Accumulibacter sp.: one gene and its partner. The protein of the gene in region 2 interacts with the protein of the main gene of each other region in a pairwise test. Links are inferred from orthologs where the notes say so. Each region holds a gene or a part of one and is shown on either strand. Other genes may lie near its edges.

The links. Proteins that work in one complex are often made in the same cells at the same time.
Region 1: the proteins of V5B60_RS00880 (region 2) and dnaE interact in binary tests that used the Escherichia coli proteins (3 or more experiments, as listed by UniProt). The link is inferred for Accumulibacter sp. from one-to-one orthologs.

The regions. Positions count from the first base shown.
Region 1 is NZ_JAZKUG010000001.1:524,975-530,357, reverse strand. What follows is about bases 1-4,004. They hold dnaE (DNA polymerase III subunit alpha), read right to left. Parts: upstream 3,675-4,004; coding sequence 201-3,674; downstream 1-200. Other genes in these bases: V5B60_RS02405 (ParA family protein), read right to left, coding at 3,801-4,004; V5B60_RS02415 (hypothetical protein), read right to left, coding at 1-167. Also shown: more of V5B60_RS02405, read right to left, coding at 4,005-4,427; V5B60_RS02400 (TAXI family TRAP transporter solute-binding subunit), read right to left, coding at 4,424-5,383. UniProt on the Escherichia coli protein: DNA polymerase III is a complex, multichain enzyme responsible for most of the replicative synthesis in bacteria. This DNA polymerase also exhibits 3' to 5' exonuclease activity. The alpha chain is the DNA polymerase catalytic subunit.
Region 2 is NZ_JAZKUG010000001.1:191,112-198,756, reverse strand. What follows is about bases 2,683-5,655. They hold V5B60_RS00880 (pyridoxal phosphate-dependent aminotransferase), read left to right. Parts: upstream 2,683-3,576; coding sequence 3,577-4,734; downstream 4,735-5,655. Other genes in these bases: V5B60_RS00870 (M16 family metallopeptidase), read right to left, coding at 5,592-5,655; mscL (large conductance mechanosensitive channel protein MscL), read left to right, coding at 5,079-5,525; V5B60_RS00885 (extracellular catalytic domain type 2 short-chain-length polyhydroxyalkanoate depolymerase), read right to left, coding at 2,683-3,399. In the rest of the region: V5B60_RS00895 (bifunctional metallophosphatase/5'-nucleotidase), read right to left, coding at 1-1,498; peptidoglycan-binding protein LysM, read left to right, coding at 1,769-2,281; more of V5B60_RS00885, read right to left, coding at 2,329-2,682; more of V5B60_RS00870, read right to left, coding at 5,656-7,645. UniProt on the Escherichia coli protein: Shows aminotransferase activity with methionine and histidine as substrates, and to a lesser extent also with phenylalanine.

The DNA.
Region 1 (5,383 bases), 330 kb from region 2 along the record:
TCACAGCTGGCCGGATCACCGACGATCTCCCGGACCTCCTCGTAGGACTGGCCGATGCGCAGGCGATTGAACTGGTCCAGGCTGACTTTCGGCCCGCACGCGAGGAGTAGTACGGTCAGTGTGGCGAGGGTGACGTTCCCGTGCGGCGGCCTGCGGCTGCTGCTCACCGGCGTTCTCCCGGCCGGCCGCGGCCGGTCGTCTCAGGCGTAGTCCACGCGCACGTTGTCGCTGCTCAGCCAGTCGCGCAATGCTTGCAACAGGCCGTCTTCGAGCCGCACCCGGCTGCTGTCGCCGAGGACCAACTCGCAGCGTGCCTCGGCATTGTGGTAGCTCAGGCGGATCGGGCACTCGCCGGGGGTATAGGGCGCCAGCAGGCTGCGCAGACGCTGCACGGCCTGGCGCGCGTTGCTGCCGCCGGCGTGGCCATTGAGCGACAGGTGCAGTTGGCGAGCGAAGCGGCCACGCGCTTCGGCAAGCGTCAGCAGGCGCTCGGCGACGACCTTCACGCGCCCCTCGCCGGCGAAGTCGTCGCGCTGGATCCGCCCCTCGACGACGAGCACCTCGTCCTCCCGGATCTTGGCGCGTCCGCTGTCCAGCAACTCGCTGAACACCGACACCTCGAGCGAGGCGCTGCCGTCGTCGAGCTGGATGAACGCCATCTTGCCGCGCGCCGTGATCTTGCTGCGCACGGCGACGACCAGTCCGGCGAGGAGCTGGCTTTCCTTGCGCGCCTCGAGCGCCGTCAGCGGCCGGCGGACGAAGTGCGCGATCTCGCCCTGCACGGCGCGGAAGGGGTGGCCGGAAAAGTAGAAGCCGAGCGCCAGCTTCTCCTCGTTGAGCTGCTGGCGTTCGTCCCAGCGTGGCGCCTCGACGTACGGCGGCCCTTGCTCGCCGGCCGCGTCGCCGGCGTTGTCGAGGAGGTCGAAGAGGCTGACCTGCATGGCGTTGCGTTCGGCCTGCTCGGCGGCGTCGATGGCGATGCCGACCGAGGCGAGCAGGCGCGCGCGATGGCTGTCGAGGGCGTCGAAGGCGCCGGCGCGGACCAGCGCTTCGATCGTCCGGCGGTTGACCAGTCGCTTGTCGACGCGTTGGCAGAAGTCGAAGAGATCCTTGAATGGGCCGTTGGCGGTGCGGGCGCGGATGATCGCCGTCACCGCCTGTTCGCCGGTGCCCTTGACGGCGCCGAGGCCGTAGCGGACGGTCTGGCGATCGACCGGGGTGAAGCGGTGTTCGGATGCGTTGACGTCCGGGCCGAGGATCGTCAGTCCGTTGGCGATCGCGTCATCGTGGAAGGTCTTGACGGTATCGGTGAGGTCCATTTCGGACGACAGCGTCGCCGCCATGAAGGCGGCGCAGTGGTGCGCCTTGAGCCAGGCGGTGTGGTAGGTGACGACGGCATAGGCGGCGGTGTGCGACTTGTTGAAGCCGTACTCGGCGAACTTCTCCATCAGGTCGAAGAGCTGCATCGCGAGCTTCTCGTCGTAGCCCTTCCTGCGCGCGCCTTCGCGCATCAGGTCACGGTGCAGCGCCATCTCCTCGGCCTTCTTCTTGCCCATCGCCCGGCGCAGCAGGTCGGCGGCGCCGAGCGTGTAGCCGCCGATGATCTGCGCGATCTGCATCACCTGTTCCTGATAGACGATGACGCCGTAGGTCGGTTCGAGACAGGCCTTGAGGTCGTCGATGTAGTAATCGATCCTCTGCTGCCCCTTCTTGCGCAGGATGAAGTCGTCGACCATGCCGGAGCCGAGCGGGCCGGGGCGATAGAGCGCGAGGACGGCGATGATGTCCTCGAAGCGATCCGGCGCCAGCTTGCGGACGAGCTTCTTCATGCCATCGGATTCGACCTGGAAGATCGCCGTCGTGTTGCCGTCCTTGAGAACCTGGTAGGCCTTCGGGTCGTCGAAGGCCAGCGTCGCGAGGTCGGGGCGTTCGCCACTCAGTCTTTCGACGTACTGCAACGCCAGCTCGATGATCGTCAGGTTGCGCAGCCCGAGGAAGTCGAACTTGACCAGCCCGATCTTCTCGACATCGTCCTTGTCGAACTGCGACACCACCGAACCGCCGCCATCGGCCGAGTACACCGGACAGAAGTCGCTCAGCTTGCCGGGGGCGATGAGGACGCCACCGGCGTGCATGCCGACATTGCGCGTCAGGTCCTCGAGGCGGCCGGCGAGGTCGAAGAGCTGCCGGACTTCTTCCTCGCTGTCGAGCCGGGCCTGCAATTGCGGCTCGGCGGCGATCGCCTTGGCCAGCGAGAGCGGCCTGTTGGTTTCGACCGGGATCAGCTTCGACAACTGATCACAGAAGTTGTACGGCAGGTCGAGTACGCGGCCGACGTCGCGAATCACCGCCTTCGACGACATGGTGCCGAAGGTCACTATCTGCGCCACCGCCGCGCTGCCGTACTTCTGGCGGACGTACTCGATGACGCGCCAGCGGTTGTCCTGGCAGAAATCGATGTCGAAGTCGGGCATCGACACCCGCTCGGGGTTGAGGAAGCGCTCGAAGAGCAGCGCGTAGCGCAGCGGATCGAGGTCGGTGATGCCGAGTGCGTAGGCAACCACCGAGCCGGCGCCCGAGCCGCGTCCCGGACCGACCGGACAACCGTTGCGCTTTGCCCAGTTGATGAAGTCGGCAACGATCAGGAAGTAGCCCGGGAATCCCATCTGGACGATGGTGTCGGTCTCGAGCTGCAGGCGGGCGTCGTACTGCGGGCGTTCCGCCTGGCGCGCCGCGCTGTTGGGGAACAGTTGCTGCAAGCGCCGCTCGAGCCCGGCCTCGGCCTCCCGGCGCAGGTAGTCGGCGAGTGTCGTGCCCGGAGGCGTCGGGAAATCCGGCAGGTAGCTCTTGCCGAGGGTGAGCTGCAGGTTGCAGCGCTTGGCGATCTCGACCGAGTTGGCGAGCGCCGCGGGGTGGTCGGCAAACAGTTCGACCATCTCCTCGCTGCTCTTGAAATACTGTTCCTCGCTGTACGGGCGCGGGCGGCGTGCGTCACCGAGCATGTAGCCTTCGGCGATGCAGACGCGCGCCTCGTGCGCGTTGAAGTCCTCGCGTTCGAGAAACTGGATCGGGTGGGTGGCGACCAGCGGCAGCCCGAGTTCCGCCGCGAGGTCGGCGGTTGCCGCAACCAGCGACTCCGCCTGCGGCATCCCGGGGCGCTGCACTTCGAGGTAGAAGGCGTCGCCGAACAGCTCGTGCCACTGCCGGGCGCGCTGCGCCGCCTGGTCGAGGTTGCCTTGCAGGAGGGCTTCGCCGACATCGCCGCTGGCGGCGCCGGAGAGCGCGATCAGTCCGTCGACGCCGACCTCGCGCAGCATCCGGCGGCTGACCTCGGCCCGGCCGCGGACGCGCGGTGTCAGGTAGGCGCGCGACAGCAACTCGCAGAGTTGCTGGTAGCCACGCGGCGAGCGGCAGAGCACGAGCAGGCGATGCGGCCGATCGGCATCGGTTTCGTTGGCAATGAACAGGTCGCAGCCGAACAGCGGCTTGATCCCCTTGCTGCGTGCGGCCGAGTGGAACTTGACGAGGGCAAAGACGTTGGCCAGGTCGGTCAGTGCCAGGGCCGGCATGCCGCAGGCGGCGGCGCGGGCGACGGCTGCGTCCAGGCGGACGATGCCGTCGGTGATCGAGTATTCGCTGTGCAGGCGAAGGTGGATGTACGGCGTCTCGGACATGGGCGCATTCTACCCCGGGCGCTCGGCAGAAGACGCCCTGCGCTGGGGGCTGCGACCAACTGCGGGGTGGCCATCGTCTCCCGGCGCGCGGCCGGCCGCGGCCCCGGAGCGATCCGGGGCCGGGCCTCAGCTATTATCGACCCAGTCGATGATCGGCTGCCACTGCTCGAGGTCCTTTGCCGCGCGTGATGCCGACAGGTCGAACATGGTCATGCCGTGCATCGTCGTCTGGACGTAGAGCTGCGTCGTGCGCAGATGGGTCAGCACCGGCAGATCGTAGCGGGCGAGAAAGCGTTCGAGCTCGGCGGCGGCACGGGTGCGTGGATCGACGCGCATGCCGACCACGGCAACGAAGGCCTGTTCGTTGCGCACCGCCTTTTCCGCCAGCAGCACGTCGAGAAAGTGGCGGGTGGCGAGGATGTCGAAGAGCGAAGGCTGTACCGGCACCAGAACCCTGTTGACCTGCTTGATGACCGTGTCGAGTGCCTTGCCGTGGAGACCGGCGGGCGTGTCGAGAATGACGTGCGTCGTTCCTTTCGGCGGCTTGGCCGTCTTGCCGGGCTCGATCTCCCAACTGCGAATGCTGGGCAGCAGCGATGGTCGCAGTTGCAGCCACTCGCGCGACGACTGCTGGCGATCGACGTCGCCGAGCATCACGCGATGACCCCTGCGTGCGAGATGGCCGGCAAGATTGATCGCCAGCGTCGATTTGCCCGAACCCCCCTTTGGATTGGCAATCAGAAAGGATTTCATCGCTTGTCGTCTCCGTTCTCGTTCTTGTGGTTCCTGGCGGCGAGCTTGCCAAGCTCGTTGCGCACCAGGTTGATGTGCTCGCGCAAAGTGTAAAGCAGATCGCTGAAGGCGAGCGGAATCTTGAGTCTGCTCGCCGTCTCCTCGATCGTTTGCAACTGGTGCGCGTACTCGACGTGTCGCGCCGGGTCGTCATTCCGGCGCAGCTCGTTCTCGAGCAACTTGAGGTCGCCGTAACAGCGGACGATCTTCGAACGGACGCGCCAGCTGTAGATCGACGGCGCGAACTTGAGCAGTGGCAGCAGCAGCATGGCCAACGGCAGGATCATGACGAACAGGCGCTCGACCAGCACCGCCACCCAGAAGGGCAGGTAGCGCTGCAGGAACGGTGGTCCAGACTTGTAGAAGCGTTCGGCTTCGGGCGACAGTGCGAAGCTGCGATCGCGGTAGGCGGGAAATTCGCCGGCCCGCTGGAAGAAGCCGCTCTTGCCGTTGACCTCGGTCATCGCCTGCAGCAGCAGGCTGGCCAGCGCCGGGTGCAGGTCCTCGCGGACGATGACGTTGGCGGTGGTCGCCAGCAGGAGCGTGTCGCGCGGCGGCAGGTCGCGGACGAGGCTGACGACACCGTGCGGCAGGATGACCTTCGACAGGAAGGGAAACAGCCGCAGGTAGGCATCGGCCTGGCTGAAGCTGACGACGCGCAGACCCGGCGAACGCAGCATCACTTGTACGACGGGCGCCTCCTGGGCGGCGACGATGAAGGCGGCATCGATCTCCCCGCGCTGCAGGGCCTCGGCTGCGCCCAGCCCGGCCAGCGGCAGCAGGTTGGGGCTGTCGCTCTTGATTTCGTTGGCGGTGAGCAGTTGCAGTGCGAGCCCGCGGATGCCGCTGCCATCCTCGCCGACGGCGATGCGGCGGCCGTCGAGTTGATGGAGCTTGCTCACGCGTGGCTCGCCACG
Region 2 (7,645 bases):
AGTTGCCGACCGCATCCTCGAGCACCTCGGTGACCTGGCGACCGGTCAGTTGCAGTTCGTACAGGACGTTGGTGTATGGCAGGACGGTGTAGGCCGTGCCATAGGTGACCTCGCCCCGCGGCAATGGCGTGCGGATACCGCCGCCATTCTGCAGGGCGATGTCGGCAAGCCTGCTCGCCTGGCGATAGGCTTCGGCAACTGCCTGCGCGATGTCACTGCCACGCGCCAGCCGGTTGGCGTTCTCGCAGCCGCTGACACCAGCGCTGCGGTTGGTCGTTTCACCGGGGACGCGCACGAGGCACAGCGGGTCCGTGGCGGTGCCGATCCGCTGCCGCTTCATCTCGTCGAGGCGGCTGGCGAAGCGGAGAAGTTCCGCCTGCGCCACAGGATCGGGAATGACGGGGCGGGCATCCGTGCCGCGCAGTGCGTCGAGGATATGGGCGCGCGTCGTCGCGTCGACGGCGACAAAGGTGCCGCTGCCGTCCTGCTGCCGGAAGTCGTCGCCGATCGGCAGCGTCGGCGAGCCGCCGCAGCTTGCCACCGCACCGTGCGCATCAAAACGGACCCGCATCAGGCCGAAAATCTTGGCGTATTCCCAGGCCTGCCCGATGCACACCGGATCGCCATCGCGGTTGCGGGCGACCGTCGGGTAGGGGCCAGCGGCGGAAGCCATGCCGATCGCCGAAAAATCGCCGAGCAGCGTGTGCGAATCTCCGCCGATGATCACATCGACCTCGCTCAGCCGCGCCGCCATGGCCTGGTCGGCCTCGTAGCCCTGGTGGGTGACGAGGATGATGTGGCGGATGCCCATGGCGCGCAACTGGTCGATGACCTTCTGCGCCGTCTCGACCTCGTCGTGGAAGCGCGTGCTCGGCAGTGGGCGCGAGGAGTTCATCGTCTTGCCACGCACCTCGATGCCGATGATGCCGACGCGGATATCGCCGAACTGCCGCAGCAGGTAGGGCTGCAGGTAGTCATTGGCGCCTGTCGGCGCCAGTGGCGAGCCGATCGCGGGCTCGACATTGGCCGCGAGGACGGTGGTCCGACACGGTCCCTGACGCAGGTGGTCGAGAAAGCGCCGCAGTCCGGCATCACCTTCGTCAAACTCATGGTTGCCCAGTTCGAAGACGTCGAAACAGACGGTGTTCATCAGCACCGCGTCGGCCTCGCCGTTGTACAGCGTGTGGTAGAGCGTGCCGGTCATGGCGTCGCCGGCGTGAATCTTCAGCAGGTTCGGCAACTCCGAGCTGGCCTTGAAGAGCGCCGTCAGGCGTGGAAAGCCACCGGCGGCGACGCGTGTCGGCACGCCGTCGAGCCGCAGCTCGAAGTCCGGCTGCGGCTCCAGGTTCGAGTGGTGATCGTTGATGTGGGCGATATGGATCTCGATACCCGTCGCCGGGCCGGGTGCCGGCGGTGGCAAGCCCTGGCAGGCGGCGAGCAGGCAGCCGATGGCGGGCAGGGTGACAAACGGCGACGCGGGGCGTAATGTCTGGCGCATGATCAGGGTGGTCCGGAGGCAGGTATGGTGAGCCGGCAGGCTCTGTCGCGGGATGAGCCGACAGCATAGACCCTGCCGCCCGCGTCTGCCAGCGCTTTGCCGATCGTGCCGTCGGCGGTGGGTGAAAGCGCCGCCACGTCGCCAGCCCCGGTATTGGTGATTGCACGGTCGGCTGTTAGACTCCGGCGCGGCCAGTGGTCCGTGCCGTGTCCATTGGCGGGCGGGTTCACGCAGCGCCGGTCGGCGCGGGGCATTCTGGGAGGAACGAAGATGGGATTGTTCGATTTCGTCAAGGCAGCCGGCGAGAAGCTGTTTCGTGCCGGAGACACCGATTCGGCAGCGGCCGCCGCTGCGGCTGCACCCGACGATCAGGCGGCGAGGGACCGCCTTGAAGAACTGAACCGGACCGCGGGTGATGCGATCGAGGCCTACATCCGGACGCAGGATCTGCCGGTGACCGGTCTGACCGTGAGCTTCGATGGCGCCACTGGCGCGGCGACGGTTTTCGGTGTCGCCGGCGACCAAGCCAGCAAGGAGAAGATCCTGCTCTGCTGCGGCAACGTCGCCGGCGTGGCGCAGGTCAACGACATGCTGTCGGTCGATCAAAGCTCTGCCGAAGCAAGCTTCTACACCGTCGTCTCGGGTGACAACCTGTCGAAGATCGCCAAGGCGCATTATGGCGACGCCAACAAGTACCCGCTGATCTTCGAGGCCAACAGGCCGATGCTCGGCCATCCGGACAGGATCTATCCCGGCCAGGTGCTGCGCATTCCGCCCCTCTGAGCGGCTGCCGCGTCGTGCCGCAGCGCGCTCGCCGGCGCCTGCCCTGACTACTCGGGCTGGCGGGGCGCCGCCAGCCGCTCGAGCATGGCGCGTACCGCCCTGATCTGCAGGCCGTTGTGGGTCGGGTAGTCGCTGCCGGTGTAGCCCCACCAGTCCCAGCAGGCGAAGGGGTTGCTGATCCATCTCCGCGAACCCGACGCCAAGCCGTGGCGCGGTGCGGTCTGCGGGTAGAGGACGAGCAGGCGGTTGCTCTCGGCCCAGCGGTTGTAGCCGGCGCCGTCGACGAAGCGTCGCCCGATCTGCGCCGTACTCTGGCGGCAGCCATGAAAGGCGACATGGACGCGGCAGGGGGATTCCCGGCAGGCGGCCGGAACGTAGAGATAGGCTTCGTCGGCGAGACCGGAGTCGATCGCCGGACCGGCTGCGAAGGGGCGCTGGTCGAACGCCAGCATCTCGCCACGATCGTCGGCCGCCGGGGGCTGCAACGGGCCGAGCATGTGGCCGAGCATTTCCCCGGCTGGATCGAGGTCGCCGCAGCGGTTGATGAAGGGCGATGCCGTGCTGCCGCAGCCGGCGGCTTGCGGGTCAGCGACCGAAATCATCGCGTGTGCTGCCTCGGGCACGCGCACGAAACGGATCGCCGCTGGCGGCAGCCACTCGCCGTAAAAGGCGGCGAGTCGGTCGACGACCGCGCTTGTCACCTTGTCGTCCTGGCCGCCGGAAAGCAGCCACACCCGGTCATCGCGCAGATGATCCAGCGGGTCGATTCGTCCGCCGCGTGCGTGTGCCTCGGCGCGGGCGCGCAGCTCGCCGACCGGCGGCAGCGGCGCCCACCAGGAAGGTGACATGCAGCGCGTCAGCGCCCGCCAGATGGAATCGTCAGCGCAATCGTAGGGGCCGCCGGCGAGGACACCGGCGCCGCGCACCAGGCGCGAATGCGCCACCTGGAACTGGACCGCCATGTAGCCGCCGGAAGAAATCCCCGACACGGTCAGTTGCGACAGATCTGCCGCCAGTGCCGGCAGGGGTGGTGCGGCGAGGCCGCTGCGGACACTGGCGACGACGGCGAGGACGAGCAAGGCAGCGAAGCCGCGCCACGAGCCGGGGTGCGTTTTCATCGAGCTGATTTCCTGGAAGAGTGGCGCAAGCGGCAGCGGCCATGCTAGCAGATTCTGCCTGGGGCCGGGCTCGCCGCTGCCCCGGCAGTGGGGTCGATCGGCCAGCCTTGTTGCCGGGCTGGCGCACCTTTACACTGTGCCCTCGCTCACTCTCGGCCGCGCCGGGCGCGGATCGCCATGCCGAATTCTGCCGTTGCCGTGGACTCGAAACTGCCACGAGTCGGGACCACGATCTTCACCGTCATGTCGCGGCTTGCCGCCGATTGCGGCGCGATCAACCTGTCGCAGGGTTTCCCGGATTTCCAGGCCGACGAAGCGCTCTTCGATGCAACCAGCCGCGCGATGCGCGCCGGCCGAAACCAGTATCCGCCGATGGCCGGCATCGTCGAACTGCGTACGGCAATCGCCGGCAAGGTGCGCACGCTCTACGGCACCGATTACGATGTCGAGGACGAGATCACCGTCACCGCTGGCGCGACCCAGGCGATCTTCACGGCCATTGCCGCCTTCGTGCGCGCCGGCGACGAGGTCGTCGTCCTCGATCCGGTCTATGACAGTTACGTGCCGGCGATCGAGACGGTCGGCGGCCTGGCGGTTTTCGCCAGCCTGCGCTTTCCTGACTACCGGCCGGACTGGGATCAGGTCCGCTCGCTGCTCGGGCCACGGACGCGGATGATCATCATCAACTCGCCGCACAACCCGACCGGCAGCCTGCTGCGTGGCGAAGACCTCGATCGGCTCGCCGAACTGACGCGCGGCAGCGACATCGTCGTCCTCGCCGATGAGGTGTATGAGCACATCGTCTTCGATGGGCGCCAGCACGCGAGCGTCGCCATGCACGGCGAACTCGCCGCGCGCAGCATCGTCGTCTCGTCATTCGGCAAGACCTACCACATCACCGGCTGGAAGGTCGGCTACGTCCTCGCCGCGCGGGAACTGATGGCCGAGTTTCGCAAGGTGCATCAGTTCAACGTGTTCACGGTCAATGCGCCGTGCCAGTTCGGCATCGCCGAGTACATGCAGGATGCGTCGCGCCACCTCGGGCTGGCGCGCTTCTATCAGGCGAAACGCGACTTCTTCCGCGAGCAACTGGCGGCCTCACGCTTCGAGCTGCTGCCCTGTCACGGAACCTACTTCCAGCTCGCCCGCTACGCGGCGATTTCCGACCTTCCGGACGGTGAGTTCGCCTGCTGGCTGACGCGCGAGGCCGGGGTCGCGGCGATCCCGGTTTCGGTCTTCCGCCACGACGGTGCCGATGACCGCGTCGTCCGCTTCTGCTTCGCCAAGCAGGAGGCGACGCTCGCCGCCGCCGGCGAGCGGCTGCGCCGCCTGTAGCGATTGCGATTGCAGGCGGCAGCCAGCGCCTGGATTCGGTGACGGTATACTAAATGCATCGATGCGGCACGTTGGTTGCTGCCGTTGAGCGGCGACGGTAACTTCCCGTAAATTCTCCGGGGACAATCTTTCCGGGACAGTATAGTATGCGCGCCGAACCGGCCACTCGGCGCATTGCGACGAGCGATCGATCGAGTCGGCAGGAGGCGTCGCGGCGAAAGACTGTTTGTCCATCTCGGATCGCTCTGTCTGCCGCTTGGTGATTCGAGGTCACAGCGCGGCCGCGCTGCGGTTCGTCTTCTTGCTGTCCCCAAACCGTACCAAGCCCGAAGAAAGGAGATGCGATGAGCATGCTGCAGGAGTTCAAGGAATTCGCCATGAAGGGCAACGTCATGGATCTCGCCGTCGGCGTGATCATTGGCGGTGCTTTTGGCAAGATTGTCGATTCGGTGGTTGGCGACCTGATCATGCCTTTCATCGCCTGGATCATGGGGGGCAGGCTCGATTTTTCGGGCATGTTCCTGGTTCTTGGCAAGGTGCCGGAAGGCACGGCGATGACGCTCGACGCGCTGCGCAGGGCACAGGTCCCGGTTTTCGCCTACGGCAACTTCGTCACCATCCTGGTCAACTTCATCATCCTCGCATTCATCATCTTCATCATGATCAAGCAGATGAACCGCCTCAAGCGGACGGAGCCCGAACCCGCAGCGGCGCCGGCACCGGCGGCCGCCCCCGAGACGCCCGAGGATGTGCTGCTCCTGCGCGAGATCCGCGACAGCCTCAAGAAGTAGGCACGCGTTCCCGCCGGGCTCGTTCGCCGCTGCCGCGAGCGAGTCGGTTGCGCTGGGGCTCAGTTCTCACTTGCCGAGGCCTTTGCTGGCGTCACCGGCGAGCACCAGGGTCATCCGCTCGGGATCGATGTACTTGCGGAATGCGGCGCTGGCCTGTTCGGCGCTCACCGCCATGATCCGGGTTTCGAAGGCCTGCGAATCGCGCCAGTCGCGGCCGAGATCGAGCAGCGATGTCCAGCGCGAGGCGATCGTCGAGTCCTGCGAGCGCGCGACCGCGCTGGCCTCGACGATGCCCTTGCGGGCGGCAGCCACTTCAGCCGCGGTGAAGCCCTTGTCGCGCGCCCGGCGAATCTCCTCGCCCAGTGCCTGCTCGGCGCGCGCCGCGTTCTGCGGTGCGACCATGGCGGCCACCGTCCAGGTGGTCAGGCGCTGGCGCTGGCCGATTGACAGGCTCGAGGCGACGCTGTAGCTGAGCCCGTCCTGCTGCCGCAGGCGGTCCATCAGACGGCTGGTCAGGCCGCCGCTGTTGCCGAAGATGTAGTTGGCGACGAACAGTGCCGCGGCGTCGGCATCGTCACGGTGCAGGTCGATGTCGAGCCGCGCCCGCAGGACGGCATTCTCCCTGTCCGGCGTGTCGATGACGATCCGTGCCGGCGGCACCGGGCGGAACTCCCGCTCGAGGCGCTCGTAGGGCGATCGCGAGCGGGCGTCGGCGAACAGCCGCCGCAGTTGCTCCTCGATCGCCTGCGCATCGAAATCGCCAACGATCGCGATCTCGCCGCGCGCCGTGCCGACGAGTTGGTGCTGGTAGTCGACGACATCGGCGAGTTTCAGCCGGCGCAGTTGCTCGATCCGCTCCGGCAGTGGCGTGTGGTGGCGCGGGTCGCCTGCCGGGTAGGTATTGAAATGCGCCGCGAGGGCGTCGCTGGCGAGGTCCTCGGGGCTATCGAGCTGCGCCTGCAGGGCGGTCAGGTATTCCCGCCGCAGTTCCTCAAACTCGGTCGGCGGGAAGCTCGGCTCGCCAAGCAGTTGCGCTGCCAGGGCAAGCGCCTCGGGCAGCCTGTCGCGTGTCGTCTCGAACTGTGTCAGGCCGCCACGAACCTTCAGCCTGGTCATTTCATCGGCGATCTGCTGCCGGCTCAACTGCCGGCTGCCGCGCGGCAGCATGGCGATCGCCAGCGCACCGGCCATCTTGCGGTCGCGCAGCGACTGCTCGTCACCCCAGCGGAAGCTCATCGAGACGTTGACGGTCTGGCCCCGGTTCTTCTTGGGCAGCAGGGCGATCTGCAGATCGCCAAAGCGGCTCAGCCGCGTCCGCCGGCCAAGGTTTTCATAAGTGGGGTCGAAAGCCTCGCCGGCGTCGCCGCGAGTCGCGGGCCGATAGCTTGCCAGCAACTCGGCGGCCGTCGGCGCCTTGGGCAGCACGGCGCGCTGTGGCGAATCGTCCGGGATGAAAACGCCGACGACGCGGTTGTCGCGCACGAGGTAGCGGGCGGCGGCCGCATCCACCCGTTCCGTCGTCATTCGGTTGAGCTGATCGCGGGCGTGGAAGAACAGCCGCCAGTCGCCCAGGGCAATGTACTCGGACAGCATCACGGCGAACGACTCGGGATCGGTCAGCGCGCGCTCGTAAGAGGTGCGTGCTTCCGCCAGAGCGCGTTCGAGTTCGCCGGCGGTCGTCGGCTGCCGTGCCAGACCGCCTTCGATGGCCTCGATCATCACTTCGCGAACGCGGTCGATCGACTGATCCTTGGCCAGGACGGCGCCGAAGAGGACGAAGCCCGGTTCACGGGTCTCGACCGGCGAGGCGAACACCTGCGTCGCCATGCCGGTCTGCACCAGGGCGCGGTAGAGACGACCGTTTGGTGTGTCGCCGAGGACGTCGCTGGCGAGGGCGATCGCCTCGGAATCGGGGTGCAGGCTGGCGGGCGTGCGGTAGGCGACGGTCAGCAGTTGCACCTCGCCCTTGCGCCGGATGACGAACTGGCGCTCACCGTCGGCAGTCGGTTCGACGGTCCATTGCTCCGGCAGCAGCCGTTTCGGTCGCGGCAGCTTGCCGAAGCTGGCGGCGATCCAGTCGAGCGCCTGCTGCTCGTCGAACTTGCCGGCGACCGTCAGCA